DNA from 4 places in the Bradyrhizobium sp. SZCCHNR1053 genome. Region 2 is predicted to be linked to each of the others. Evidence: predicted binding sites of a transcription regulator. Region 2 holds the regulator's gene; each other region holds the start of a gene.
The links. The regulator LexA, encoded in region 2, represses DNA repair genes until DNA is damaged. The targets are predictions, from matches to a motif close to TGTTCNNNNTGTGTTCNG.
Positions count from the first base shown of each region.

Region 1: QX051_RS11495 (PA0069 family radical SAM protein) is a predicted target of LexA. The motif match lies at 3,866-3,883, and genes of this name have one in related genera.
Region 3: QX051_RS25335 (ribonuclease T2) is a predicted target of LexA. The motif match lies at 2,900-2,917, and genes of this name have one in related genera.
Region 4: recA (recombinase RecA) is a predicted target of LexA. The motif match lies at 3,006-3,023, and genes of this name have one in related genera.

Region 1 covers NZ_JAUHJM010000003.1:500,137-507,682, reverse strand. The annotation lists gene QX051_RS11510 (glycosyltransferase family 39 protein) at 1-1,046, opposite strand, end outside; gene QX051_RS11505 (ribonuclease HII) at 1,256-2,110, opposite strand; gene QX051_RS11500 (VOC family protein) at 2,186-2,635, opposite strand; gene QX051_RS11495 (PA0069 family radical SAM protein) at 2,666-3,844, opposite strand; gene QX051_RS11490 (phosphoketolase family protein) at 4,035-6,452, shown strand; gene QX051_RS11485 (glycosyl transferase) at 6,629-7,201, shown strand; gene QX051_RS11480 (helix-turn-helix domain-containing GNAT family N-acetyltransferase) at 7,266-7,546, shown strand, end outside.
Region 2 covers NZ_JAUHJM010000001.1:673,088-680,633, reverse strand. The annotation lists gene QX051_RS03215 (ComEC/Rec2 family competence protein) at 1-1,951, shown strand, start outside; gene QX051_RS03210 (hypothetical protein) at 1,906-2,124, opposite strand; gene QX051_RS03205 (hypothetical protein) at 2,348-2,788, opposite strand; gene lexA (transcriptional repressor LexA) at 3,048-3,746, opposite strand; gene glp (gephyrin-like molybdotransferase Glp) at 3,953-5,164, opposite strand; gene QX051_RS03190 (LysR family transcriptional regulator) at 5,397-6,350, opposite strand; gene QX051_RS03185 (MBL fold metallo-hydrolase) at 6,606-7,367, shown strand; gene QX051_RS03180 (alpha/beta hydrolase) at 7,380-7,546, shown strand, end outside.
Region 3 covers NZ_JAUHJM010000013.1:170,677-178,222, reverse strand. The annotation lists gene QX051_RS25360 (ABC transporter substrate-binding protein) at 1-211, shown strand, start outside; gene QX051_RS25355 (NAD(P)H-quinone oxidoreductase) at 230-1,222, shown strand; gene QX051_RS25350 (DUF3617 domain-containing protein) at 1,274-1,819, opposite strand; gene QX051_RS25345 (hypothetical protein) at 1,888-2,193, opposite strand; gene QX051_RS25340 (hypothetical protein) at 2,362-2,826, shown strand; gene QX051_RS25335 (ribonuclease T2) at 2,958-3,662, shown strand; gene QX051_RS25330 (23S rRNA (adenine(2030)-N(6))-methyltransferase RlmJ) at 3,798-4,658, shown strand; gene QX051_RS25325 (cold-shock protein) at 4,912-5,127, shown strand; gene QX051_RS25320 (porin family protein) at 5,404-6,039, opposite strand; gene uvrC (excinuclease ABC subunit UvrC) at 6,284-7,546, shown strand, end outside.
Region 4 covers NZ_JAUHJM010000010.1:17,720-25,265, reverse strand. The annotation lists gene gcvP (aminomethyl-transferring glycine dehydrogenase) at 1-470, shown strand, start outside; gene QX051_RS21660 (DUF1835 domain-containing protein) at 449-1,528, opposite strand; gene recA (recombinase RecA) at 1,826-2,914, opposite strand; gene QX051_RS21650 (hypothetical protein) at 3,475-3,768, shown strand; gene QX051_RS21645 (DUF6894 family protein) at 5,134-5,373, shown strand; gene QX051_RS21640 (hypothetical protein) at 5,562-5,693, shown strand; gene QX051_RS21635 (hypothetical protein) at 5,712-5,960, opposite strand; gene QX051_RS21630 (hypothetical protein) at 6,081-6,377, opposite strand; gene QX051_RS21625 (PaaI family thioesterase) at 6,638-7,096, shown strand; gene QX051_RS21620 (PilZ domain-containing protein) at 7,248-7,499, shown strand; gene QX051_RS21615 (pyrroloquinoline quinone-dependent dehydrogenase) at 7,515-7,546, opposite strand, start outside.

The DNA of each region.
Region 1 (7,546 bases), on a different contig from region 2:
CGCAACAGCCGCTGGCGGCGCAGATAGATCAGATCGCCGGACGCGACCACCAGCGCGAGGCCGACCATCGTCAAGGTGACGGCGACGCCGCCGAACACCGTGGGCAGACCGAACAGGCCGGAGATCAGGCTGCCCGCCAGGGTCGGTGCGATCGCGAAGCAATAGACGAAGTCGCGGGCGAGCGGCGGGACCGAACGGCGGTAGATGATCGGGGCGTCGGTCTCGCTGCGGCTGATCCAGCTGGCGTCGAGCAGCACCAGCAGCACCATGGCCGAGATCGCCAGCAGCGCCCCGCCAGCCAAGGCGAGCCAATGCCAGGCGCGCACCGAGAGCTCGGCGAGAACGGGCAGCGCCGGCAGCCCGACGCTGTCGGCGCGCAGCACGAAGATGAGGTAGGGCAGCGCCAGCGCCAGCACCACCAGCAGCGCGAACAGCGGATCGAACGAGCGCAGCACCCGGCGGCCCTGCGCGGTGGAGACCACGAAGCCGGCGATCAGCAGCAGCAGGCCCGCCGCGGCCGAGGTGGTCAGCAGCAGCAGGCCGGCCTCGATCGACCAGGCAAACCAGGCGTTGCGCCGGCCCTCGCCGAGAATCCGCCAGCTATGGAGCAGCAGCAGCGCCCAGAGCGGACGCGCCAGCACCTCCGGACCGAATTCCAGCGTGGGTGCACCGAACGCGGTGATGGTCATGGTCAGCAGCACGGCGAGCACCGCCTGCTGGCCGCCGACGATCGCCCCCGCCAGGAGATACATCACCCACAGACCCAGGGCCGAGCACAGCACGGCCAGCACGTAGACGCCGAACAGGTGGTTGCCGGCGAGGCGATAGGCGATGTCCGACAGCCAGAACGACAGTGGCGGGCCGAGATCGGTGCCGACCTGGTACTCGCGTCCGAACGCGATGGTGGTGGCAAGCTGGCCGGGTGGACTGCGATAGAACAGCATGGCCACGCCGAGCCACATCAGGGCCTGGCACAGCACCACGATGACGACGACCAGCCGCGGCCTTGCGCGGATCAGTTCGACAACCAGTGACGTGAAACGCATGAACGGCTGGATCGCTTGGCTGAATCGCTGAGGACGTCGAGGAGGCCGGCAGGACCGTCGCTCATCCGCAGCAGCCTCGCTGTCCGACGCCCGCAATCGATACCGCACGATCGGGGCGCACAACACCGCCCCTGCTGCGAGGGGTGACACTTCGTGCTGGCTGGCTGACAAAAACTATTAAGACCGCGGGGCCCGCGAGGCAACCTGCATCAGACCTCGAGCGAGATTTCGGTGGATGTCACCACAGTCACCTCCGCGAAAAGATCCGGCTCCGGCACATCGGTCCACGGCTGATGCTTGCGCCGGGCGGCGACGACAGGCGCGAACAGGCTGCGATGATGCACCGAGGGGCCGAGCCGGTCCAATGCGGCGAGATGCTCCGGCACAGCATAGCCCTTGTGCTGCTCGAAGCCGTAACCCGGGCAATCCTGCGCCAGCGCGCACATCAGCCGGTCGCGCGTGACCTTGGCGACGATCGAGGCGGCCGCAATCGACATCACCAGACCATCGCCGCCAATCACCGCCTCGCAGCCGCAATCGACGTCGATGCGGTCGCGGCCGTCGACGAAGACGTGCTTCGGCGCCTCGGGCAGCGCCCTCACGGCGCGCGACAGCGCCCAGAGCGAGGCACGCAGGATGTTGTCGCGATCGATTCGCGCCGGCGATGCGACGGCCACCGCAAACGCCGACGTCTTGCAGATCTTGTCGAACAGCGCCTCGCGCTGCTCCGCGCTCAGGCGCTTGGAATCATCGAGACCCCTGGGGATGCGCGCAGGATCGAGAATCACGGCCGCAGCGACCACCGGACCGGCCAGCGGCCCCCGTCCCGCCTCGTCGCAGCCCGCGACCGGCCAGACCCCCTGCTTCAACAGCGCGCGCTCACGCCGGAAGCTCGGCGGCGCCACCGCGATGACGCCCTTGCCGAGCTTGGCGCCCGACTTGCCGGCAGCACCCGGGGCAGCAGGCTTGGTCGCGGCCTTTGCAGGGGCGCTCTTCGCCACGGCACGGCTCGCTGCTTTCGCCCTGCCCGGCTTCTTTGACTGATCGCGAATCATGGCCGCCATGGTGCGAAACGGCTGGCGGCGGCGCAACCCGAACGGGCCTCAATTCCCCGCTATTCGCCCCCTGCCGGCGACCGACTACGCCGGCAGATGCACTCGATCATCCTCGCCGACATCAATCCCCGGCGCGACCACCACTTCCCAGACATGACCGTCCGGATCGGAGAAATAGCCGCTATAACCGCCATAGTCGGTCCGTTGCGCCGGTCTCAGCAGCATCGCGCCTTTCTCCACCGCCGACGCGAGCGCCGCATCGACCTCAGCCTCCGAGCGGCAGTTCCATGCCAGCGTCACGCCTCGGAACGCCTGGGGGCGCGGTGCGTCTGGCACGCCCGCGTCATCGGCGAGCGCGCCCCACGGGTACAGCGCCAGCACCGTCCCGCCGGTCTCGAAGAATGCCACGGCCTCGCCGGTCGCGCGGAATTTTCGGACGAAGCCGAGCAATGTATAGAAGGCGATGCTCCGCCGCATCTCGGACACACCGAGTGTGATGACGGTGAACCGCGGAACGCTCGCTTGTGCGCTCATCACTTACTCTCCACCTACTCTCCGCACGCTTCAGAACAGGCTGAGCTGCTGGCCGCCGCCCTTCGGCCGGACGAAATGATCGGTCGTCAGCTTGGTCCGACGCTTATTCAGCCCGAGCTTCTCGCAGGCGATCTCGAAGCGGCGGCCGATCATCCAGGCCATCGGGCCTGTCCCCTTCATTCGCGTGCCCCATTGCGAGTCGTAATCGCGGCCGCCGCGCATGTCGCGGATCAGGGTGAAGACGTGGCGGTAGCGGTCGGGATAATGCTCGAGCAGCCATTCCCGGAACAGGTCGCGCACCTCCAGCGGCAGCCGCAGCAGCACATAGGCCGCTTCCTTGACGCCGGCATGGGCGGCGGCATCGAGAATGCGCTCGATCTCGCTGTCGTTGAGCGCCGGGATCACCGGCGCCACCATCACCGTGGTCGGAATGCCGGCCTTGGACAGCGCCTGCAGCGCCTCCAGCCGCTTCGACGGCGTCGAGGCCCGCGGCTCCATCGTGCGCGCCAGCTTCGGATCCAGCGTGGTCACGGAGATCGCGACCTTCGCCAGGTTCTTCTTGGCCATCCGCGCCAGGATGTCGGCATCACGCATCACCAGCGCCGACTTCGTGACGATCCCGACGGGATGGCCAACCTTTTCCAGCACCTCGAGGATGCCGCGCATGATCTTCCGCTCGCGCTCGATCGGCTGATAGGGATCGGTGTTGGTGCCGATCGCGATCATCCGCGGATCGTAGCCGCTGGCCGCGAGCTCCTTCTCCAGAAGCGCGGGCGCATCCGGCTTCACGAACAGCTTGGATTCGAAGTCGAGACCAGGCGACAGCCCGAGAAACGCATGGGTCGGCCGCGCGAAGCAGTAGACACAGCCGTGCTCGCAGCCCCGATACGGATTGATCGAGCGATCGAAACCGATGTCCGGCGAGTCGTTGCGGGTGATGACCTTGCGCGAGGTGTCGGTCGCGACCGTCGTCTTGAACGGCGGCAGCTCCTCGAGGCTCTGCCAGCCATCATCGAAGACAACGCGGGCCTCCGCCTCGTAGCGGCCGCTCGCGTTGGATTGGGCACCCCGGCCGCGGCGCCGGCCCCGTTCGATGGCGACCGCAAGTTCGGGAAAGTCCTTCCCAGGACCTGACGAAGGCGCGCCCGCCGGCTCGGAGGGCACCGGGACCGGCGGGCGCTTGAGGGCATGTGAAGATGCTCGGCTCATGGCCAAGACATAGCACGCAAACAGAACATTACAAGAACAAAATAGAACAAAAGCGCACGCATGCTCTGCACGGGCGCAAGGCCAGCCATCACATTCCCGTTCTATCCTGCAGGTGCGCTGGAACAGGACGGTGCGGCGTTACTCTCATACAGTATCCCGCAGGCGCGAAGCGGAAGGCAAGCGAGGTCCCATGCAGATCACTTCTCCCCAACAGACCACCCCGGCCGACGATCTTGACCTGCTCGATCGCTACTGGCGGGCGGCGAATTATCTCTCGGTGGGGCAGATCTATCTGCTGGACAATCCGCTGCTGCACGAGCCGCTGAAACCGGAGCACATCAAGCCGCGCCTGCTCGGCCACTGGGGGACGACGCCCGGCCTGAACTTCATCTATGCCCATCTCAACCGCGCCATCGAGGCGCAGGATCTCAGCGTCATCTACATCTGCGGCCCCGGCCATGGCGGTCCGGGCATGGTCGCCAACACCTATCTCGAAGGCACCTACAGCGAGATCTATCCGGAGATCACGCGCGATGCCGATGGCCTGCGCAAACTGTTCCGGCAGTTCTCCTTCCCCGGCGGCATCCCGAGCCATGCCGCGCCTGAAACGCCGGGCTCGATCCATGAAGGCGGTGAACTCGGCTACGCGCTGGTCCACGCCTATGGTGCGGCGTTCGACAATCCCGATTTGATCGTGGCTTGCGTGGTCGGCGACGGCGAGGCCGAGACCGGCCCTCTCGCCGCGTCCTGGCATTCGAACAAGTTCCTGAACCCGGCCCATGACGGCGCGGTGCTGCCGATCCTGCATCTCAACGGCTACAAGATCGCCAATCCCACCGTGCTCGGCCGCATGGGCGATGCCGAGATCAAATGCCTGTTTGAAGGTTACGGATACGAGCCGCTGTTCGTCGAAGGCGCGGAGCCGAAGGCGATGCATCGGCAGATGGCGGACGCGCTCGATGTTGCGCTCGCGAGCATCCGCTCCATCCAGCAGAATGCGCGTCAGCCGGATGCAACGATCCAACGGCCGCGCTGGCCGATGATCGTGTTGCGCAGCCCGAAGGGCTGGACCGGGCCGAAGGAGGTCGACGGCCTCAAGGTCGAAGGCTTCTGGCGCGCCCATCAGGTGCCGATTGCCAACCCCCGCAGCAAGCCGGAGCATCTCGCGCTGCTCGAAGCCTGGCTGAAGAGCTACGAGCCGGAGACGCTGTTCGACGCCCATGGCCGTCTCAGGCCGGAATTGCAGGCGCTGGCGCCGAAAGGGCAGCGACGCATGGGCGCCAATCCGCATGCCAATGGCGGTCTGCTCAAGCGCGAGCTCAAGCTGCCGGACTATCAAGCTTTCGCGATCGAGGTGTCCTCACCAGGCCAGACCATCGCTGAAGCGACGCGCGAGCTCGGCAAGTTCCTGCGCGACGTGATCACGCTGAATGCGAAGACCCGAAACTTCCGCATCATGGGTCCCGACGAAACGGCGTCGAACCGGCTCGATGCGGTGTTCGAGGTCACCGAGCGCGTGTGGATGGAGGGCATCGAGCCCTATGACGTCCATCTGGCGCATGACGGCCGCGTCATGGAGGTGCTGAGCGAGCATCTCTGCCAGGGCTGGCTCGAAGGCTATCTGCTCACCGGCCGCCATGGCCTGTTCTCCTGCTACGAGGCCTTCATCCACATCATCGATTCGATGTTCAACCAGCATGCCAAATGGCTGAAGGTGTCACGCGAGCTGCCGTGGCGGCGCCCGATCGCGTCGCTGAACTATCTCTTGACCTCGCATGTCTGGCGGCAGGACCATAACGGCTTCAGCCATCAGGATCCCGGCTTCGTCGACCTCGTCGCCAACAAGAAGGCGGATATCGTCCGCATCTACTTCCCACCGGACGCCAACACGCTGTTGTGGATCGCCGACCATTGCCTGCGCACCTACGACCGCATCAACGTCATCGTCGCCGGCAAGCAGCCCGCGCCGCAATGGCTGTCGATGCAGGACGCCGCCACGCATTGCGACGCCGGCATCGGCATCTGGTCTTGGGCCGGCACCGAGCCCGCCGACGAAGAGCCCGACGTGGTGATGGCCTGCGCCGGAGACGTCCCGACCCTGGAAACGCTCGCAGCCGTCGACCTCCTGCGCAAGGAATTGCCCGACCTGAAGATCCGCGTCGTCAACGTCGTCGATCTCATGACCCTGCAGCCGAAGCAGGACCATCCGCATGGCCTCAGCGACCGCGACTTCGACAGCCTGTTCACCGCCAACAAGCCAGTGATATTCGCCTATCACGGCTATCCGTATCTGATCCATCGCCTCACCTACAGCCGCACCAACCATGCCGGCATGCATGTGCGCGGCTTCATCGAGGAAGGCACCACGACGACGCCGTTCGACATGGTCGTGCTCAACGAGCTCGACCGTTTCCACCTCGCCATCGAGGCGATCGAACGCGTGCCCGGCCTCAGCGTGTCCGCGGCCCATGTGAAGCAGAAATTTCGCGATGCGCTGATCGAGCATACCCGCTACATCCGGGCGCATGGCGAGGACATGCCGGCGATCCGCGACTGGGTCTGGCCGAACAGCGCCGGCGGCACCACGCCGACACAGGCGGGCGACTGAACCAGCCAAGCGCGAGCTCCAGCAACGCAGCACCTTGAAATAGCAATCGTTCGGCGTTGCCCGAACGTGCGCGACCCGCTACGTGCTGCAAAATTCCGCAGCGCAGCGGGCTGATTTGGCTATGACAAGATGATAACAGTCATGCTGGAGGCGCGACAGATAACGATGCCAGGTTCATGCTGAGCGTGATCATCCCGACCGAAGGTGTCGAGCAGACCGCCGTGGCCACCCTGTCCGCGCTGGTGCCAGGCGCCGCGGCCGGTGTCGTCACCGAGGTGCTGCTGGTCGATCGCTCGCCCGATTCCAGCGTGATCGAGCGTGTCGCGGACGTCGCCGGCTGCCACTTCATGAAGTTCGAGGGCTCCCAGGCCGCGGCACTCGCGGCAGGGGCCGCGAACGCGCGGGCGCCCTGGCTGATGTTTCTGCCCGCTGGCGCGATGCTCGATCCCGGCTGGATCGACGAAACCAGGCAGTTCGTCCAGAGCGTCGCCGCCGCCGGCCAGCCCCGCGCCGGCGTTTTCCGTTACGCCAGGTCTCCTTACGCTGCGATCAGTCTGCGCGAGCGGATGCGATCGGTCGCTCGGGCCCTGGTCGGACCGCTCGGCGACCAGGGCCTGCTGATCGCCCGCGATCATTACCGGCAGGTCGGCGGCTACCAGCCCGATCGAAAGCGTGCCGAGACGCGCCTGTTGCGTCAGCTCGGCCGCTCCTCGCGGACCATGCTGCGCAGCCGGATTGTCATGGTCTAGCATCGGGACGATACTTGCCAAAGTCAATCAATTGATTGACAATGGCAAGTATTGGAGGTGCCACATGATTCCTGCCCCATCCGACGGCCAGGTCGCCGCCGTTCGCGCGTTCAACCGCTTCTACACGAGGAAGCTCGGCGCGCTGGACCAGCATCTGCTCGACAGTCCGTTTTCGCTGGCCGAAGCGCGTGTGCTCTATGAGCTGGCGCAGTACGACGCCATCTCGGCCAAGGAGATCGGTCTCTCGCTCGGCCTCGATGCCGGCTATCTCAGCCGCATCGTCCAGAGCTTCGACGAGCAGGGCCTGATCACCCGCACGCCATTGCCGACCGATCGCAGGCAGCA
Region 2 (7,546 bases):
GGCTGCAGCGTGCGGCTTTGCCGCGGCGACCATCAAGACCGCGCGTGTCGCACATCCGGTGCTGGCGCGGCCGCTGTACTCCGTGGCGCTGTCCGGCTTCGTCGAGGCGCGCGACGTCCGCGAGCGCAGCGATCGGATCGTGCTGCGGGTGACGTCGATGGAGAGCCCGCGCAACGCCGTCACCATCGCGCGTGTCAGGCTCGCGGTGCGTAAGGGCACGGCGCCCGAGGTCGGCAGCTTCGTGCAGCTCAAGGCGCGGCTGCTGCCGCCGATGGCCCCGGTGCGGCCGGGATCCTACGACTTCGCGCGCGACATGTTCTTCCAGGGCATCGGCGCCTCCGGCTTCGTGATGGGCGCGATCACGACGGCGACGCCGCCGCAGGCCGCCGGCTTCGGCCTGGGCTATGCGGCGGCCATGCAGGGCCTGCGCGATGCGATCGACGCACGCATCCGCGCCCGCCTGACGGGCGATGAGCGCGCCATCGCCACCGCGCTGCTGACCGGCCGGCGCGACGCCATCACGCCCGATGTCAACGATGCGATGTTCGTCTCCGGCCTCGGCCACGTGCTGTCGATCTCAGGCTATCACATGGCCGTCGTCGCCGGCGTCGTGTTCTTCGCCGTGCGCGCGCTGCTTGCGCTGATCCCCGGCCTCACCATCAGCCATCCGATCAAGAAATGGGCGGCCGCGGCGGCGCTGGTCGCGGCGGCGTTCTACCTGCTGCTGTCGGGCGCGGAGGTCGCGACGCAGAGATCGTTCTTCATGACGGCCGTGGTGCTGATCGCGGTCATGGTCGATCGCCGCGCCGTCACCTTCCGCACGCTCGCGGTCGCGGCGATGATCGTGCTGATCGCGGCACCCGAAGCGCTGGTGCATCCGAGCTTCCAGATGTCATTCGCGGCGACGCTCGGCCTGGTCGCGCTGGTGCAGTTCGGCCTGCCCAAACTGTTTGCGACGCCGGACAGCTCCACGACGCAGCGCATCGCGCTGTGGGGCGGCCGCGAGCTTGCGATGCTGCTGCTGGCCTCGCTGATCGCGGGGCTTGCGACCACGCCCTATGCCGCGTTCCACTTCCATCGCGTCACGCCCTATGGCGTGCTCGCCAATCTCGCGGCGATGCCGGTGGTTTCGGTGCTGGTGATGCCCGCCGGACTGCTCGGCCTGCTGGCGGCGCCGTTCGGGCTCGACGGTCCCTGGTGGACGCTGATGGGCCTCGGCATCGACTGGATGATCGCGGTGACGCGCTGGGTGGCGGCGCTGCCTGGCGCGGTCGGGCGCATCCCGGGCTTCGGCATCGGTCCGCTGATCCTGGCCAGCCTCGGCGTCATCCTGATCGGCCTGCTGCGCACACCGCTGCGCTGGTCGGGTGCCGTCGGGCTCGTGGTGGCCACCGCGTGGGCCGCCACGACGCCGCTGCCCGATGTCCTGATCGCCGGCGATGGGCGTGCGGTGGCGGTGCGCGGTCGTGACGGACGCCTGCATGTGATGCGCACCGGCAAGGACGTGTTCGCCACCAAGGAGTGGCTCGCGGCCGACGCCGATGCCCGGCTGCCGGCGGATTCATCGCTCGCCGATGGCGTCTCCTGCGACGAGGCGGGCTGCGTGGTCGCGATGGTCGACGGCCGATTCGCCGCCTTGACCCTGCGCGCCGAGGCGCTCGACGATGATTGCGCCCGTGCCGCGCTGATCGTCACCGCGCGCGCCGCGCCGTCATCCTGCGCGGCGGCCGTCATCGATCGCCAGCGCCTGCAGCAGCAGGGCGCCTTGATGCTGGTGCAGCGGGGCACCGGCTTCTCCGTCACGCCGGTGCGCGCCGGCGGCACCGACCGCCCGTGGTGGCCGGCGCCCGCCGAGGCCGGCGAGTTCGACACGACGCTGACGCCGCGTGCGCCGGTGTCGCGGCTTCAGGACGCGACGCCGCCGGAGACGGAGCAGGGCGAGCAGGATTGAGCGCCGGACAGCTCGAACGTGCTGAGATGATACAACGTGCTGAGATGATACTCGGTGTCGTCGGGTCCATCGAACAGCGAGGGACCTTCGACCAGCGTGAACGCAGCGCCCGGATATCGTTGCCAGACGGCGATGTCATCAACCGTGACCGTTAGCCATCCGAACGGAAGCATGTAGCGGCCGGGCTCGGTGATCCGGTCGGCCTTGTTCCAATCGATCTTGTTGACCGCGGCGGCAAGCTCCCCCGGCACACAATGCCGGCCGAGGGATGTCGTTCCTATTCGATGCGATGCCGGAGCGTGAGGTTCGCCCGAAAGGACCTTGCGCTTGCAGAAACCAAATCTCCCCCGGCCGAAAGCTCGCTCATGACCGAGAGAAATGCGGACGCGCAGGCGCTCAGGTGATGCTGATGCGGCGAATCGGTGTGGCCTGCGAAGCCGGAACGTCCTCCGCCATGCCCGGGCGGCGCTCGGCCGGCTGCTTGCTGACCGGCAATTGTAGCACGGTGACGCGCTGGCCCTCGCAGAGCTGGGTCACCAGCACGTGGCGGCCGTCGGCGAATTCGATCGCGTCGTGATGGCGATCGGGGATGTGCGTCTCGATGCTGTTGAACTTCGCGACGCGCTCGCGGATCGTCCGGGTCCAGAGCCAGCGGCTGTCGTAGCGGACGTCCTCGACAAATGCCAACTCGGTGCCGGGCAGCATGCAGACGGCGACGGTCGGCTCGCTCTCGAGGGCGAAGCCGCGGGTGGCGGTGCCGCGAAACGTCGTCGAGATCAACGTCTCGCCGACCTTGGCGGGACGGGACGCAACCGCATGGAGGCTGTAGTCACACATCGGATCGCTCCTCGTTGAGAGATAGCCGACCCACGCTCCCCCCGGACAGGCGCAGGCCTCTATCAGAGTGGACATCGATGGTGATGTTAGCGCGCGCTTCACGGCAATTCTGCGCTGATCTGCACCGCGTGCGCCCGCGGGCGATCACAAGCGTTTGAGCATGCCGCGCTGCACATCCTGAGGTGCATTCGCGCGTGACCAATTTCGATCGGCGGCGAAGCGCGTGCGCCCGTCGCCGATCGACCGATCGCGTCCGCGATCAGTACTTGCGATACAGCCCGACCAGCTTGCCTTGGATCTTCACCCGGTTCGGCGGCAGGATGCGCACCTCGTAGGCGGTGTTGGCCGGCTCCAGCGCGATCGATGCGCCGCGGCGGCGGAAGCGCTTCAACGTCGCTTCCTCATCGTCGATGAGCGCCACCACGATGTCGCCGGTATCGGCGGTCTCGTTGCGCTGGATCAGCGCCATGTCGCCGTCGAGGATGCCGGCATCGACCATGGAGTCGCCGCGCACCTCGAGCGCATAGTGATCGCCGTTGCCGAGCATGTCGGCAGGCACGCTGATGGTGTGGCTGCGCGTCTGTAGCGCCTCGATCGGGGTACCGGCGGCGATGCGGCCCATCACCGGCACCGCGACGGGGCGCTCGCCATCGTCCAGCGCGGGAGTGCTGGTGCGCACCTTGCCGAGATTGCCCTCGATCACCGATGGGGTGAAGCCGCGGCGGTTGTTGGCAGCCTGTGACAGCTCGGGCAGCTTGATCACCTCGATCGCGCGGGCGCGGTTGGGCAGCCGGCGGATAAAGCCGCGCTCCTCGAGCGCCGTGATCAGGCGATGAATGCCGGACTTCGAGCGCAGATCGAGCGCATCCTTCATCTCGTCGAAGGACGGCGGCACGCCGGCTTCCTTGAGCCGCTCGTTGATGAACCGCAGAAGTTCGTACTGTTTGCGCGTCAGCATCTCGACCTGGTCCCCAGTTTGTTGTCGTCCGAGTCCAGGAGCTGCGCCTTGAGCACAAACCGGCTGAGAGCGCCTTGGAGTCGGACCATCATCGCGTCGCCCGCAACATACTAAAAACAAATCATGAACGGACACTATATGTTCGATGTGTGTTCCGCAATCCTTAAATTGTAGTGAACGGACCGGGCTTTGCCGGGGGAAACGGCCTAGCTCGGCAGGCGCAGGATCTCGCACGGGCTGCCGGCGGCGGCCTTCGGCGCAAACGCCCGCCGGATCACCAGCGCCTGCGAGAGCGCGAGATTGCCGAGCAGCGACGAATCCTGCTGGGTCACCGGCGTTGCGATCAGGGTGCCGTCGGCGCGCTCCTCGAGCTGCGCCCGCAGATAGTCCTCGCGCGAATCGTTGGCCCCGAGTTCGCGGCCGAGCAGGGCGGTCTCGCGTGGCATGCGAGCTTCGTCGCGGCCGAGCAGCCGCCGAATCAGCGGCACCAGGAACAGGATGGCGCAGACATAGGACGACACCGGATTGCCGGGCAGTCCGATCACCCTCATGTCGCCGAGCCGTCCGTGCATCATCGGCTTGCCCGGCCGCATCGCGATCTTCCAGAACGCCATCTCGACGCCCTCGGCTTCGAGCGCCTGCTTGACGAGGTCGTGATCGCCGACCGAGGCGCCGCCGGTCGTGATCAGGATGTCGGCCTTGGCCTCGCGCGCCCGCCGGATCCCGGCGATCGTGGCCTCCATCGTATCCGCGGCGATGCCGAGATCGATCGGTGTCGCGCCCTCGCTGCGCACCAGCGCCCGCAGGGCGTAGCCGTTGGAATAGACGATCTGGCCCGGGCCGGGCGTCGAGCCCGGCATCACGAGCTCGTCGCCGGTGGCGAGCAGCGCCACCTTCGGCCGGCGCCGCACCGGCAGTGCCGGATGATTCATGCTGGCCGCCAGCGACAGGTCGCGGTCGCTGAGCCGGCGGCCCGCCTTCAGCAGCACCATGCCCTGGTGGAAGTCGACGCCAGCGGGCCGAATGTGCCGGCCCTTGATGGCCGCCTCGTTGATGACGACATGGCCATCTTCGGCGATCGTGTCCTCCTGGATCACCACCGAGTCGGCGCCCTCAGGGACAACGCCACCAGTGAAGATGCGCGCCGCCTCGCCGGGTCCGACCACGCGATCGAACGGCCGGCCGGCCGCGACCTCGCCGATCACCCTCAGCCGCACCTTGGCCTGGGCTGCGTCCGCCGCGCGCACGGCGTAGCCGTCCATCGCCGACATCGCCTCGGGCGGCTGCGTCCGCAGCGCCGCGAGGTCGCGGGCCAGGATGCGGTGATGGGCCTCGTCCAGCGTCACCAGCTCCTCGGCCAGCGGCTCGGCGCCGGCGAGCACGGCGGACAACGCATCGGACACCGGCATCAAGGCCATGAGAGTTCCTTCGGACGGAGACGGCAGATCGAATGAGTCGCCTTCTAACCGAACGCGCACGGCTCGGCCAAGGGCTCAGGCCGCTTCCTGCCTTCTGATCGTCTGATGTTGGCCGCGTCCGGGCCGCTGCCTCACGACCGCGCGAGAAACCCTGCAATCAGTGCGCAGAAGGTCGACCGCAGTGCCAAGGCGTTGGCCGATGCGCCGTTCCGGTTAGCTCCCGCCCCGCGTTCTATCCAGCAGCTGCGCGACAGGCGGCGCGCTCGGTCGTGTGCAGGATATCCGCCACCATGTTCCGCAGCCAGACCGATGCTGCATCACGATCGAGCTGCAGCGGCCAGACCATCGAGACGGCCGGCAGCCGCAGCTTCAACGGCGCGGGACAGAGCGTCAGCCCAAATCGCGGCCCGTAGAGCTTTGCCATCCTGGTCGGTATCGTCGTGATCACCGGTGATGCGGCGACCGTCGCCAGCACGCTGAGGAATTCCGAGGAGGCCGAGACCACGTTGAGCTCGGTCCCGATCTCATCCAGCGCCGCCTCCAGACAGCCCTGCAGGCTGTTGGTCAGCGTCACCAGCGCGTGCGGAAGCGACAGATAGTCGGCGAGGCTGATCGGCGTTTTCATCGCGATGCGCTTTGGATTGTAGACGCAGCTCAGCGCCTGCTCGAACAGGAGCTGGGATCTGTGCCGCTGTGCGACGGCGTCGAAGCAGCCGACCGCGACATCCAAGGCTCCGTCGTCGAGCAGGCGATGCACTTCGTTACGCTCGGTCGGCCGGCTGAGAAGCCGCACGCCGGGCGCCGTTCGACGGAGCACCGCGGTGAGCTCGGGGATCAGCAGCAGCTCGACCTCACTTGAAAATCCCAGGCGGATGGTGCGCTGCTCGGTCGCCGGGTCGAACTCCGGTGCGGCATGCAGCGCTGCCTGCATCTGCCCCAGCGCCGCCCGAACCGGCCCGGCGAGCACCGCAGCCTTTGGCGTCGGCTGCATGACGGCGCCGACGCGGACGAACAGCTCGTCCTGCAGCAGCACGCGAAGCGTCGACAGCGTATGGCTCATCGCAGGCTGACCCACCTTGAGGCGTGCGGCCGCGCGCGTCACGCTGCGCTCCTGCATGAGCGCGTCGAACGCGACCAGCAGATTGAGGTCGAAGGAGCGAAGATCGAAGTGATCGATGGACTGCATGAGCTGGATCGATTTGAGGAATGTACGACCTAGTCCTAGATCTCGGCCCAGACAAGACCACCGTTCGGATCGAGGCCGCCAGACATGCAGGACATCACGACCTATCGCGTCGGAGACGCCACCATCACGAGGATCTTCGAGATCGGCCTCGATGCGGTCGAGGGAGAGTTTTTGTTTCCGGGCGTAGAAGCAGACAGCATCGTTCGGGAACGAGGCCAGGTGGGGGCGGGATCGGTCGATCCGCACACGGGATCGTTGCGCCTGAGCATCCATAGCTGGCTGGTGCGGACGCCGGAGCGGGTGGTCCTGATCGACACGGCCACCGGCAATGACAAGGAGCGGCCCGGCGCAGCAGTTCTGCATCGCTTGAACGAGCCGTTTCTCGACCGGCTGCGGGCGGCCGGCGTCGCCCCTGGCGATGTCGATCTCGTCCTGATGACGCATCTGCACGCGGATCATGTGGGGTGGAATACGCAGCTTGCCGATGGCCGTTGGACGCCGGTGTTTCCGAACGCCCGGTACGTTTTCTCAGGCCGCGAGCGCGCCTATCTGGCGGCACTGTCGGCCGCTGACGGCTCGGATGCCGCGATCAGGGATGCGGCCGGTCTCGGTCGCATGCTGCATCCGCCGCTGCCAGGGGTCTACGAAGACAGCGTGCTGCCGATCGTCGAGGCCGGCCTCGCGCGTGAGATCACGGTCGATGGCAGCGAGGTCGTGGATGGCTTCCGCTATCTGCCGAGCCCTGGTCACAGCATCGATCACGCCTGCATCAGTCTCACCTCGCGCGGCGAGCGCGCGCTGTTCTGGGGCGATGTGATGCATCATCCGCTGCAGGTCGCGCGTCCGGATTGGAACTCGGTCTATTGCGAATTTCCGGACGCGGCGCGGAGCTCACGCCAATGGGCGCTGAACCACGCCGCCGAGACCGGCTCCCTCGTGTTCACGACCCACTTCGCCGAGTCCTCGGCCGGGCGGATCAGCCGCGACGGCGACCGGTTCGCGTGGCACTTCGCCTGATCCGAGGTGACCATGACCGAGAACGCAACGTCCTCCCCGCGCATCGTTTCCGAGCGCCGCCTGATCGAAGGCCCGGTGTCCGATGTCCAGCTTCAGCTCATCAACAAGCGTCGGCATGACGTGCAACGGTTCTCGGCCGAGCGCACGCTGGTGATGATGCACGGCGCCACCTTTTCATC
Region 3 (7,546 bases), on a different contig from region 2:
GATGAAGGCGACGCCGGTCTCGGACGCCTATGCGGACCACGGCCAGATCCGCGACGACCAGCGCATGGTGCACGACCTGTATCTGGTCCAGGTCAAGACTCCCGCCGAATCGAAGGGCCCCTGGGACTTCGTCAAGCTGGTGACGAAGATCGCCCCCGATCAGGCGTTTCGCCCGCTCGACCGCAGCAAGTGCAGCCTGGTCGGTAAGTGAGCACATGAGCGACCAAGCATGATTCCGGACGATCAGCGCGCCGTCATCATCACCGCCGCGGGCGGCCCGGAGGTCCTGTCGGAGCGACAGGACTGGCCGGTCCCGCGCCTCGGACCAGACGATGTGCTGATCGAGGTCGCAGCCGCCGGCATCAACCGTCATGACTGCAACCAGCGCGCTGCCGGGCTGTCGCGGGAGCCCAATCCCGTGCCGGGATTGGAAGCCTCGGGGCGCATCGTGGCCTGCGGCGCCAACGTTTCCCCGGAACGGCTGGGTAAAGCGGTGATCGCACTGACCGACGGCGGTTCATACGCGCAATACGTCGCCACCGATCAGCATCTTGCACTGGACTTGCCGAGCGGCCTCGACTGGATCCAAGGCGCCGCCCTGCCCGAGGCGCTGTTCACGACCTGGTTCAATTTCTTCGAGCTGATGCGCATGGCGCCCGGCGAGACCGCCTTGATTCATGGCGGAAGCAGCGGCGTCGGCACGATCGCGATCCAGCTCCTGCGCGCGCTGGGTCATCCCGTCATCGCCACCGCCGGCACCGCAGAGAAGCGCGCCGCGGCGCTCAGGCTCGGCTGCAGCGCCGTGTTCGACTACGCCGATCCTGATCTCGCCGAGCAGATCCGCGCGGCGACGGGGACGCGCGGTGTCGACTGCATCCTCGACACCTCCGCAGGCGCTCACATCGCGCAGGACCTTGTGGCGCTCGCAATGGGCGGACGGATCGCCCTGCTCTCAGCCGGACATGGGAACGAGTTGGCGGTGCCGCTGCGCGGCCTGATGGCGCGCCGGGCCAGCATCACCGGCGCGTTCCTGCGTTCGACGGCACTGGACCTCAAACGACGCATCGCGGCCGACCTGCGGCAACGCGTCGGGCCCCTTCTCGGGACGGCCATTCGGCCGCACATCGACAGCATCTATCGCTTGTCCGAGGCGGCCGATGCGCACACCCGCATGGAGACGAGCCGACATATCGGGAAGATCGTGCTTTGCGTCCGCGAATGAGCGACGATCCATGTCTCTGCGCTCGTGCCGCCAAACGCAACGGCCGCCCGCCTACTGCTTGGCGCCCGGAATGAGGTTCTTCAGCTTGTTCATGTCCTTGATGTTCATCTTCATGCCACCGGGCATGACGATGTCGCCGGGCTTCTGGTCGGGCTTGCAGGCGCCGAGCCACTTCGCCTCGATGGTCATCGCGGTCTCCTTGGCGGCGCCGGCGGCACCGCCCTGGATGCGCGAGGTGGTCTTCACCGTGTAGGCTGAGTTGAAGTCACCGGTGATGTCGGCGTGCGAGGTCGTGTTCATGCCGCCGAAGCTGCAGACGGCATCACTGACATAGCCGGTTGCGGTCTTCTGGATGTCCTGCTTGGAGCAGACCTGCTGCGCCATCGGCGAGGCCATGTTGTTCATGTCCCTGTCGGTGGTCTCGTCGGTGCAGTGCTGCATGGTCATCTCCGGCAGCTGGCCGCCGGACCTGACCATCTTCAATTCCCACAGGCCCGCCTTGCGCACCGGCAGGTCCACGGCACGGGCCTCGTGACTCGCGGTCACGCTGAGGAGACAGCAGGCCAGAAGGCCGATGGCAGTGCGTGTGCAGGTCATGTGTTCCGTTCCGGCTCGTTGCGCGATGTCGGAGCGAATGCCGCCAAAAGATGGCAATTAGGAGAACGTTAGTACAGCGTCCGCAGCGGCCGCTGCGCCGAGCCATAGGGCACCCAGCGGCAGGCGAACGAGACGTAGCCGCCGTAGCGCGCATCGACGGCGCGGAACTTCGCGACCTTGCCGTAGGAGGCGCAATGATCGACCGCGAGCTGGCGCGCATCCGTGCGCTGGGCCAGCTGGTAGGCGATGATGCCGCCGGTGTCGTTGCCCTTGAAGGGTGGCACCACGTCGGCGTGGGCCGATGCGGCAGCCAGCAGCATCCCAACGGCCACGAGGCCTGCAGTCTTCACGAGTCCGGCCTTCAGCGTCCGCATTGCATTCTCCTTGAGCTGGCGTGCCATCCTAAAGGTCCTGTGCGGTCAAGAAAAGAACACCAGCCTCGCGTTAACAGGACTAATCGTGGAGTGTTGCCGCGTTGCACTTGACCTCCTGTGGCCGCCGCGGCACGGTCCACGCTCCCGGATCAGCCTTGCGGACGGCCCATGCGCGACTTCAGCTCACCTTTCAAGATGTTCGGCGCCGCCTGTGGCGCGCTGCTTGCCGCCATTGTCGCCACCGCCCCGGCTCAGGCCGCCAATCCGCTCGAGATGAACTTCTGGCTGTCCGGCCCGAAGTACGAAGGCCGGGTTGCCCCCTGCGAGGCGGCCATTCCGACCATCGTGTCGCGATTCCAGGACAAGGAGAGCACCTTCTGGAATTCCTCGCTGACGATCACCGGCGTCGCCAACGTCCATGAGATCGCCTTCCGCCCCTGGCAGTCCGACAATATTCCGCGCCGCTTCTGCACCGGCAGCGTGATGATCAGCGACGGCAAGGCGCGCACCGTCAACTTCTCGATCATCGAGGATGGCGGCTTCGCCGGCTATGACCAGGGCGTCGAGTTCTGCGTCGTCGGCCTCGATCGCAACTGGGCCTTCAATCCGGCCTGCCGCGCCGCCAAGCCCTGATTCGATTTTGTCGGACCATCGGCCGCTCGCGCGGGCGGCCGGCTGACGAATGGCTGCCTCGGGGCAGCCATTTTGTTCTTGAAATGTTCCCGCGCGCTGCTAGGCTCCTGGCATTGTCCGGGGAGTTCGCCATGTTCGATTGCCTGCGCCGACCTGCCGTCCTGTTGTCCATAATGATCGCTTGCTTTGCCCTCTTGCTGGGTGTGCTCGCGGCTGGCTCCGCCGAGGCGCAGGACCGCCGCCAGAACGCGCCGGGCGCGTTCGACTTCTACGTTCTCTCGCTATCCTGGTCGCCCTCGTACTGTGCCGAAGCCGAGGAGCGCGGCGGCCGCGGCAGCCGGTCCCAGCAGTGCGGCGGCCGACCCTACTCGTTCGTCGTGCACGGGCTGTGGCCGCAATACGAGAACGGCTACCCCGAATATTGCGAGCAGCCGGCGCCGCGCTTGCCGCGCAACATCATGACCTCGATGCTCGACCTGATGCCGGCACCGGGCCTGATCTACAACGAGTGGGACAAGCACGGCACCTGCGCCGGCCTGTCCGCGAAGGCCTACTTCGAAATCATCCGCAAGGCCCGCGCCGCCATCAAGATCCCGCCGGAATTCCTCGATCTTACGGAGGCCAAGACGGTGGCGCCGGGGGCGGTCGAGGAGGCCTTCATCAAGGCCAACCCCAAGCTCACGACATCGGGCATTGCCGTCACCTGCAACCGCACCAGGCTGAGCGAGGTCCGGATCTGCCTGTCGAAGGATCTGGAGTTTCGCAGCTGCGACGAGATCGACCGCCAGGCCTGCCGGCGCGACGAGGTCAACATGCCGCCGGTCCGCGGCGGCTAGCGACGGCCGAATCGGGCGACCGCAGTGCGTCGGCCTGCGGCGCCTCTCGCCGCGGCTCTGATCCGATGCTCTCTGGATCCATCCGGCGCATCGACGGGGTACCCTTTTGACGCGGAACGGCGTAACTCGTGCCGCATGAACTACCGACACGCCTTTCACGCCGGCGGCTTTGCCGACGTCATCAAGCACATCGTGCTAACGCGCATCCTGATCTACCTCCAGGAGAAGCCCGCTGCGTTCCGGGTGATCGACACCCATGCCGGCGCTGGCCTGTACGATCTCACCGGCGACGAGGCCATCCGCAGTGGCGAGTTCCTCACCGGCATCGCTCGCGTGCTGCAGGCGCGCTTCTCCGAGCAGGCCTATGCACTCTTGTCGCCCTATCTCGACATCATCAGATCGTTCAACCCGAAGGCCGAGCTGGTTGCCTATCCCGGCTCGCCGCTGATCGCCCGGGCGCTGCTGCGGCCGCAGGACCGCATGACCCTGTGCGAGCTCGCGCCGATCCCCCGCAAGCAGCTGATCGATCAGTTGCGCCGCGACACCCAGGCCCGCGTCGTCGATCTCGACGGCTGGGTCGCCCTGCCCGCCTTCGTGCCGCCGAACGAGCGCCGGGGCGTGGTGCTGATCGATCCGGCGTTCGAGGCCAAGGATGAGTTCGAGCGGCTCGCGGACCGCTTTGCTGCGGCCTTCGCAAAGTGGACCACCGGTATCTACGTGCTCTGGTATCCCGCCAAGAGCCGGCGCGCGACGGAAGAGCTCACCGATCGCGTCGCGGCGCTCGCGGCCGCGGCCAAGCCGCCGGGCAAGGTGCTGCGGATCGAGTTCAGTGTTGCGCCGCAGATCGAAGGCGAGGCGCTGACCTCGACCGGGCTGCTGATCGTCAACCCGCCCTGGACATTGCATGACGAGTTGAAGCTCATCCTGCAGGAACTGCAGAAGCCGCTCGGCCAGGGCGGCGCGGCGCGCTTCCGGATCGAATTCCCCAAAGCTTGAAACGGCGACTGGTCGAAAAGCCGTAGTCAATCGGCGCGGAACCGTATTATTGTGCCTGATTGTAAGACTGGCTTTACGTTCCGCTTCCGCGAATGGTTGCGGCGGGGTGATCAAGGCCTAACAAGATCCAGACGATCCGGCGTGGCGAGCGCTGGGCGTTAAGGTGGCCAACGCTTTCCGATCAAAGTGATGTCCGGTCGGACGCTGCGCAGAGCGCGCAGTGGAGGAAGCATTGCGGGGGAGGAGTTTCCCGATGGCCATGACTGGGACGGTCAAGTTCTTCAATGGTGAGCGCGGCTACGGCTTCATCAAGCCGGACGACGGTGGACGCGACGTGTTCGTGCACATCACGGCGGTGGAGCGCGCGGGCCTGAAGGATCTGACCGAAGGACAGCGGATCAGCTTCGAGGTCGAGCCGGACAAGAAGGGCAAGGGCCCGAAGGCGGTGAACCTGGTGCTGTCGTCTTAGGGCGAGCCCGCTTGGCGATGGTTCAAGCGCCGGCGTGAGACTGCAGCCGCGGGCGCCTCGACGGCATCTCATTCGTTCGCTTGGAAGCTGCCGGCAGCGCCGCCGGCTCGCGTGCACAGCATTGCCGGCTCGTACGTGCAGGCCGCGCGCGATGCTGCATGCCTCCAGATTGCACGGAGCGCTACGACAAAAGGGACTCCGACAAAAAAATCCCGGCCGCGCGAGCGGCCGGGAGGTTGTCGTTGGACGTTTCTTCTTCCTATTCCCTCGTTGCCATCAGAAGTGGAAGTTGATGCCTGCGCGCACAATTCCAAACCGATAGTCGTTCTTCGCCCCCGTGATCACGAAATTGCTGCTGTCGAGATCGACGTAGAGATACTCGATCTTGGCGGTCCAGTTCTGCGCCAGGCCGAACTCGGTGCCGGCACCGAGCGTCCAGCCCACCGTGGTGTGCGATTCCGAAAGGCCGAAGGTCTCGGCTCGCAGGCCGCCAAAGGCGAGGCCGCCGGTGCCGTAGAACAGGATGTTGTTGAAGGCGTAGCCGGCGCGGCCGCGCAATGTGCCGAACCACGGGTTCGAGAACTTCCACGGCGCGAAGGTGTCGTTGGCGCCGGTCAGGTTGATGTCGCCCTCGGCGCCGAACACCCATGGGCCGTTCTGCCAATTGTATCCCGCGGTCAGGCCGCCGGTGAGACCGGACGGCTTGGTCGGGTTGTTGCCGACGGTGCCCCATTCGTAGCCCAGCGTGCCGCCGAGATAGGGGCCGGCCCAGCTATAGGCGTTGAGGGGCTGGTTCACGGTATAGGGCGCGCCGCGCCCATAGCCGAGATCGGCCGCCTGCGCCGAGACCGATCCGAGAGCCGCCGCGCCCAAGCCCGCCGCGGCGGCAGCACCGACCAAGAACCTGTTCATCGCTCACTCCACGCAACTCGCCGTCACCACCCGGAGCGTGCGCCGCGCGACTGTGCTGCGCGGGCCGACGTGGTTACGGAACTCTCGCTTCTTTCGTGAGCTTTTATCGAGAGTTTTAGGTTAAGCCGTTGTTAAGCCGGGTTACCCGGCCATTAACGTGCTTAACGAAGCGTTACCGCCCTGCCCTGTGCATGGCGCCATCGCAAGCTGGCGAGGCGGCGCGGCAGCGCTTAATTTGTTGGACATGACCACCCACAGCTCCGACCCATCCAAGGCGCCGACGCCCCCGAGCCGGCGTGGCGCCTCTGCCGACCTGCCCCCCGAGGCCATCGACACGCCCGACCTCGATCCCGCCGCCCCGGCTGCGGACGAGGACGATGACGGCCGGCTGCCGGAGCTGGCCGAGGAGAGCCTGGAGGCGGTCGGCGAGGGCCCGCTGGCGATCGGCCATGCCGCGATCGAGAACGCGGTGCGGCTGGCGCCGACCTCGCCCGGCGTCTACCGCATGCTCAATGCGGCCCATGACGTGCTCTATGTCGGCAAGGCCAAGAACGTCAAAAAGCGGCTGTCGTCCTACGCCCGCGCCAACGCGCCGCTGCCGGCGCGCATCCTGCGCATGATCGCCGCCACCGTGACTGTCGAGATCGTCTCCACCACCACGGAGACCGAGGCGCTGCTGCTCGAAGCCAACCTGATTAAGCAGCTCAAGCCGCGCTTCAACGTGCAGCTGCGCGACGACAAGTCGTTCCCCTACATTCTGATCACCGGCGACCATTGGGCGCCGCAGATCCTCAAGCACCGCGGCGCGCAGTCCAGGCCGGGGCGCTATTTCGGTCCGTTCGCCTCGGCCGGTGCCGTCAACCGCACCATCACGGCGCTGCAGCGCGCCTTCCTGATCCGCTCCTGCACCGATTCGTTCTTCGAGAGCCGCACCCGCCCCTGCCTGTTGCATCAGATCCGCCGCTGCGCGGGTCCCTGCACCCAGGAGATCGACTTCCCCGGCTACACCGAGCTCGTGCGCGAGGCGACCGACTTCCTGTCCGGACGCAGTCAGGCCGTGAAGGCGCTGCTGGCGACCGAAATGGAGAAGGCGTCTGGCGAACTCGAATTCGAGACTGCCGCTGTCTATCGCGACCGTCTCGCGGCGCTGTCGGCGATCTCCTCGCAGCAGGGCATCAACCCGCGCACCGTCGAGGAAGCCGACGTGTTCGCCATCCACCAGGAAGGCGGCTATTCCTGCGTCGAGGTGTTCTTCTTCCGCACCGGCCAGAACTGGGGCAACCGCGCCTACTTCCCGCGCGCGGAGAAGAGCTATCTGCCGGAGGAGGTGCTGTCGGCGTTCATCACGCAGTTCTACGACGACAAGCCGCCGCCGAAGCTGATCCTGCTGTCGCATGAGATCGAGGAGGCCGAGCTGCTCGCCGAGGCACTGTGCGTCAAGGCCGGCCACAAGGTCGAGGTGTCCTGCCCGAAGCGCGGCGAGAAGAAGGACCTCGTCACCCACGCG
Region 4 (7,546 bases), on a different contig from region 2:
GCCGCGTCGCGCATGAATGCATCATCGATCCGCGGCCGCTCAAGCAGAGCAGCGGCGTCACCGTCGACGACATCGCCAAGCGACTGATCGACTACGGCTTCCATGCGCCGACCATGAGCTTCCCGGTGGCGGGCACCTTGATGATCGAGCCGACGGAATCGGAGTCCAAGGCGGAGCTCGACCGCTTCTGCGACGCCATGATCGCGATCCGCCAGGAGATCGCCGAGGTCGAGCAGGGCCGCTTCGGAATCGAGGCCTCACCGTTGCGCCACGCGCCGCACACGGTGCACGACATCGCCGACGACGATTGGAACAGGGCCTACCGGCGCAGCGAGGGCTGCTTCCCCGCGGGCACCTCGCGCACCGACAAGTACTGGTGCCCGGTCGGCCGCGTCGACAACGTCTACGGCGACCGCAATCTGGTGTGCTCATGCCCGCCGGTGGCGGACTACGCCCAGGCGGCGGAGTAAGCCTCCTCACGCATGCTCCAAGGGATCGGGCGCCACGGCTCGCGACAATCAATGACGTGAGGCGTGGTAGGGTCCGGAGCGATGAGCACCGCATGCCAACGCCAGAGATTGGCGTTGATCAATTCGGTGCCACCCCACCAGCGCCGGATCGGATTTTGGCTGCTGAAATCCTCCTCGCCGGCGAGGATTGCCTTGCCGAGCGGTGTCAACGACAGCGTGCTGGCCCTGTAGCGCTCGAGGCGTTCACGGCTGTCGTGCATCTCGACCGAGAATGGCGATTCGGCGAGGCCCGAAATTGCAGGCACCGGCGCGAGCGCCAGACCGTCGAGCAACGTGCCTCCTTCCCAATAGTCATAGACGCGCCGTTGAAAGCGATCCTGATGATGCGGCAACAGGTCGAATGGGTGCTGATAGCCGGCTGACAGCAATTCGAGGATTCTTAGCTCCGATGCTCCGAGGCCCGTCGCAACACCGGGAAGCTCATCGAGCATCTCCTGCACGCAGCGGCGAAGCTGCGGCAGTGCACTGAGATCCTGCTTCAACAGATCGAACCAGGCTTGCGGCGTCGGCGCCCGAAACGCCCGCCATGCCAGATGACCCAGGTCGAGATGCTCACGTGCGAGCTCTACGCCGGCAATGGTCCGACCGGCGAGTCGCCCGGCCGGGGCATCGAATAGCGGTACATCGACATGCCGCAATACGATCTTCGTCGCGATCTCCGCGTGATGGCGCAGATAATCCAAGAGCCAGATCAGCACCAACTGGTCATTCGGACGGGTCCCCATCCACAGCTCGACGCTATCGCAGCGGTCAACAAGTTCGAGAAAACTGTGATTCCGCCCGCCGGCCGCCATGACGTCGCTACGCGAGGCGAAATCCAACCAATGCCCCCGCTTCCGTCGCGTGGTGCGCTGGACGAGATACGCCGATAATTCGGCATCGGATGGCAGCGGTCCCCACACGAAACGATGGAGAATTGGCACCACCAGGTCGGCAAAGCCGCCCCTCCGAAGCGCTCCGGCGCTCGGATCATCGGCCGCTAGAATCAAACGCGTCATGCTGTTGGCTCCGGCACGGCCCGATTGCCTCAAGGCGCTATCAACATATTCGCGATCGGCTCCCGGCGCCCAGGATCGGCGTCGGAAATCCCGGTGCCGCCGCGCGGATCCGGTCCGCTCGTCCGCGCACGCGCTTTCAGTTATTCGCGTTGAAGATCGTATCCGGCGCTCAGAAACGCCCACTCGCTGCATTCGGGAATGCAGCAGCCGCAGATTTCGGCAGAGCACCACACATCTGCAAACGGGCGCTGGAACGTCGGCAACTCAACGTCCACGGCGCCCGCCGCCGCCGTACCCCTACTCTTCCGCCGGCTCCTCACCGTCGGCGTCGCGCTCGGCATTGCCGGCCAGGATCTGCTCGGCGATCAGGCCGGAGTTCTGGCGGATCGCGGCTTCGATCTTGGCAGTCATGTCCGGATTGGCCTTGAGGAACGATTTCGAATTCTCGCGTCCCTGCCCGAGACGCTGGCTATCGTAGGAGAACCAGGCGCCGGACTTCTCGACGATGCCGGCCTTGACGCCGAGATCGAGGATCTCGCCCATCTTGGACACGCCCTCGCCATACATGATGTCGAACTCGACCTGCTTGAACGGCGGCGCCAGCTTGTTCTTCACCACCTTGACGCGGGTGGTGTTGCCGATCACCTCATCGCGCTCCTTGATCGCGCCGATGCGACGGATGTCGAGGCGCACCGAGGCATAGAACTTCAGCGCGTTGCCGCCCGTGGTGGTTTCCGGCGAGCCATACATCACACCGATCTTCATGCGGATCTGGTTGATGAAGATCACCATGGTGTGGGATTTGTTGATGGAAGCGGTCAGCTTGCGCAGCGCCTGGCTCATCAGGCGGGCCTGCAGGCCCGGCAGCGACTCGCCCATCTCACCCTCGAGCTCGGCCTTGGGCACCAGCGCCGCGACGGAGTCGACGACCAGCACGTCGACCGCCCCCGAACGCACCAGCGTGTCGCAGATTTCCAGCGCCTGCTCACCCGTATCCGGCTGCGAGATCAGCAGCTCGTCGATGTTGACGCCCAGCTTGCGCGCATAGACCGGATCGAGCGCGTGCTCGGCATCGATGAAGGCGCAGATGCCGCCCTTCTTCTGCGCCTCGGCCACCGTGTGCAACGCCAAGGTGGTCTTGCCCGATGATTCCGGCCCGTAGATCTCGACCACCCGCCCTTTTGGCAGCCCGCCGATCCCCAACGCGATGTCGAGCCCGAGCGAGCCGGTCGACACCGTCTCGACATCCATCGAGCGGTCGTTCTTGCCCAGCTTCATCACCGAACCCTTGCCGAACTGACGTTCGATCTGGGACAGCGCAGCAGAGAGCGCCTTACTCTTATCCATTGAGGAACCTTCGACGATACGCAGGGCGGTGGCGGACATTGGCGCTCCTTATGGCGGGGATTCGCGAGATGGACAAACGGTTAACGAGGTCGGCCAGCAATCTTGAGGTGAATGTACTCCATCCGTTCTTTGTTCGCAATATGTTCTTCTCAACAATCACCGCTCTCAGCCCCCTGACAACCGCGGGAACACGCCTGCCACTCGGGGGCCGGCGCGCAGTCCACCGAGCAGCAGCGAGGGAGCGCTGCCCGATCAGCGCGCCCAGAAGCGAAGTACGGGGTGCTGGATGACGGCGACCGCGAAAGGATCCTGATCCGGCTGGAGGCGGAAGCCATGTGCGCGAGCGGCGCAGCCGCCGACCGGCGATCGCGCGAATGACGACCAGCCTGTCCGAGCGCTCCAACCTCGCTTCCCACGCCTGCGGCAGACGTCGACTCAATTATAAGTTGTTAGTGTCGTCTCGGCTTTGCCCTATCATCCTGCTGGTCCTTCTCTGTGGGCATCGCACACCGCTTCCAATTTTCGGGACCAGCATGACCGGATCCAACAAGGAACAGACCCTCACGTTGTGGCGCCCCGTCGGCCCAAAGGAGCTTGCGTTGATCGAGGCGTCGGGCATGCGTGCGTTTCCGCCGCGCCTTCCTGAGCAGCCGATCTTCTACCCGGTGCTGACCGAGGACTATGCCGTGAAGATCGCACGGGACTGGAACGTGCCGGCGAGCGGCCGCGGCCATGTGCTACGCTTCGCGATCCTGCGAGGCTTCATCGACAACTACGAGGTGCGCGAGGCCGGCGGCCGCGAGCATCTCGAGTACTGGATTCCCAGCGAAGACCTGGCCGACTTCAACGCCGCGATCGTTGGACCGATCGTGCTCGTCAGATCTTTCCCTTGAAACTACCAAACTCCTACACGCGTGCGTAGATCGCACATTCCGGGGTTCTCCTGACAGGAACGAAGTTCCCTCGCCTCTTCTGCTTTTGTTCGGCTCATCGTGCGTGCAGGCGCACGGTTTCGATGCAGATGCGCATGCAATGCTCGGCCGCGCGCAAGCTGTGTCCGGCCATGAAGTTCCGCAACAGAAGTGTCCGCGGATCTGCCGCGGCTATCTGGATCGGAATGGCACCCTGCGTTCCGACCGGAGCAATGGCCGGCGCGCGAACAGCTCGACGGCCGCCATATGACGGAGCGACAGATGAAACGGCGAACCCCAGGACGCTGTCTCGTGCCATGCCAGAGGGAGCCACGAGGGCCGTTCGCGCAGCCCCCTATGACCGGGCGAATGAGTGGGCCGAATGGAAGCCGGCGTGATCCGCATCACGCAGCACGCGGCGCTCACGACATCTTCAAGCCACAAACCATTGTCATAAACTTTGGGTTGCGTTATAGAATCGTGGTTGTCGTACGTCTGAGCAAATTTTTGATCAGCCCCGGATTTGTTTGTTCGTTGCGATGATGTCGCCGCACATTGTCAGTGGTGTATCGCCTTTGGTGTATCGCCCGTGGTGTGCCGTCGACCGATCCCTTGTAGCCTGCCAGCTACAACATTTGCAGGCTCCGTCACCCGTAGGCGCACGGCCCTGAAACCATCCGCGCCGAAAGAAAGCCCCGGACGACGTCCGGGGCTTTCGACGTTGATAGCTCCGCTCGGGATGCATCCCCCCGTCATTGTCGTGATGTCGAGGAACGGATCGCTGGCGTTGCGCTTCATATTGGCGATGACAAGAGATGACGTGACCTGCCCGTCCTGCAGGGCCGGCCTTCAAAGGATCGAGCTTCACTCGCAGCAAGGCGCCGCGGGAGAGAGGCGTTGTCCGGCTTGCGATGAACTCTTGGAACTGGTCGACGGCGCGACGCAGATCGCCTACCGACTGACAGTCGTGCCGGAACGAATCTTCGATCACAGCTAGGCGCGCGTCCCACGGCGATTGATCGAGATGGCAACCTTGATCTGACGCAAGGCACGCCTACTAGTTTCGCACTAGTCTAACTACGTCATTGCCGAACTGCCCTCGCTGGGAAGCTACGACGTTGACGCCGAGCCTCGGACCGCGGCGGTCCGAGGCTCATTCTCCGAGGCTCATTCGTTGGCCCGCAATCCGTCCGATTGCGCCGCACATCCTCAACGGCAATCAGCTCAACGGACAGCGCGACCGACCGTATTTTACCGGAATTGATCCGAGGGGGTTTTGCGCTTCCATTTGCGATGCGTACATCAAACCCAGCGGCCTGGGGCGGTCAGGGCTCACCGGTTTTGGCAATGCCGCTCTATTTCTTTCGTATCCGTAACGGCCACTTCTCAGGCGCGTCCGAGTATGGGACCGAGTGCGCCGACCGCAACGCAGCCTGGAAAGAGATGACCACCGTCTGTGCCGACATGGCCAGCAGCATCTCGCGCAAGCTCGCCGAAAACTCCGAATGGCAGATGGAGCTGCTCGACGAGGCACGGCAGCCGGTCTTCCGCATCCGGATCGTCGCCGAGTCGCTGGATCAGGCCTGACGGCTCGCCACACCTCTTGTAGATCGTCACCGACGAGAACCACAACCGAAGCCTGTGGCCGGCGAGGTGACTGCGCGTCATTTCGCCAGCCGAGCTTGATCCAGATCAAAATGCCTGTCTGCATCCTGGCAGACATTTAAATTTGTATGGGTAATCTGATCTTCAAATGTCCGCGAACGGGGATGAACGTGCAGCATTGGCTGGAAGAGCCGAAGCCCGGCGATCCCGCGTACGCCTATGAAACCGTGGTCTGCAAGGCCTGCACGCGGCTTCATTTCATCAATCGCGACACGCGCAAGCTTCTCGGCGAGAAGGAATGAGGCGCTAGCCGGAATGATTCAATCGGCGCTGGGAAGCCGCCGCATCGTGAACTCGATGGCCCCATCGGGAAGCTCGCGCCAGCTTTCGACGGCGCTCATGTAGCCGGCCTTGGGATAGCGGGTCAGATAATCGCGGGCCTTGGCGCGCGCTTGCTCGCGCGGCAGCGTGAACGTATCACGAACGTAGCCGTCGCGAACCGGGCCTGCGCTCTTCCTCTGGCGCCGGGCCGCCATCCGGCTGGCCATGTCTCGAGGACGCATCCCCATCGACGAACTCCAACGCGCTGCCACACCGTCAATATAGACGGGGCCGCGAGGAATCCGAGTCCGCAATCAGGCAAGCGGGCCCGGGAGGATCAGAGCCCGCCGACCCGAACGCGATAAATCTCAGTTGGTGCTGCCGACAGCCTTCGGCTTCTTGGCCGCGGTGGTCTTCATGGCAGGCGCCGCCTTGGGCTGCTCCGCCGCCCGGACGTTGCCCCAGGGATCGGCGCTCGTCTTGGCGTCCGGAATCTTGCGCATGGTGTCCTTGTAGGCCTGCTCCCGCGCCGCTTCGGCCTCTTTCTCCTCGGGCGACTTGGAGGGACCGTCGGCGAGAAGGTTGATGTTGGGCATCTGCGCCATTGCGGGAACCGCCCAGCCGGCCAGCACGGCGACCGCCATCGTCACGATCAGCTTCTTCATTGGTTACTCCCCGGTATAGGCGCCTTATACCATCGCTTCGCCATGCGCCAAGCCCGCGGCACTGTGCCGGAACGGTGGACCACAGGTCGGGATGTTCACGGCCGCATCGTCTGCGCGCACCTGCCGTCTGTTCCACGGTGTGCCCTCATCATAGTTTTCCAACTCCGGCCTTTTCAAGCCGCCGCTCTGCGGCAACATTCCGGCGGCTCCGCCGATCGCGGCGAGGCAAGTCGATGCCAAGACAAATCGATGACACGATCATGGAAGGACCTCCGCGCGTGCCGAACGAGACCCTGAACTTCACCACCGACGACGCGAGGCGCATCCTCGATGACGTGTTCGCGCCCTGGATCAAGGATCTTGGCTTGATCGTCGAGGACATCGCGCCGTCTCCGCAGGGCGAAGCCGGCGCCATCCTGCGCATGCCGTTCTCGCCGCGGCTCTGCCGCGACAATGGCGTCGTCTGCGGCCAGGCGCTGATGGCTTTTGCCGATACCGCGATGGTGATCGGGATGGTCACCGCGAGCGGCGGCTACCGGCCGATGACCACTGTCGACCAGACCACGCATTTCATGCGCGCCGTTGCCTCCGCCGACGTGCTGGCGGATGCGCGCGTGGTGCGGATGGGCCGCACCATGAGCTTCGGCCGGGTCACACTGACCAGCGCCGGCGATGGCAAGCCGGTGGCCATGGTGTCGAGCGCCTTCGCGATGCTCTGATCTGCGGCCTCTCTGCCCGGGGGGTTAACGAAACATGAAGGCGACGGCCCGGGCTTCGCAGGCCGGATTCATCTGATCGAAACGCGAGACTGATTTATTTTAGGTGCTTTTGACGCGAAAGGTGACGCCATTCGGCACCGGGTTACAGGCCATGAGCGAGACGAGTGACAAGCGCATTGCACCGAGGCATCGGGTGCTGAAGCAGGGCAGGCTGGCATTCGACGGCGGCGGCGCGGTCGATTGCATGGTCCGCAACATGTCCGACACCGGCGCCAGGGTCGAGGTGGTCAGCCCGGTCGGTCTGCCCGAAGCCTTCACGCTGGTGATCCCGGCCGACAAGTTCACGCGGCGCTGCCACGCAGTCTGGAGCCACGACAAGCGGATCGGCGTCGCATTCGACTGATAGCGGCGCGGCGGGCTAGACCCGCCGCAGGCGCCATCGCCACAACG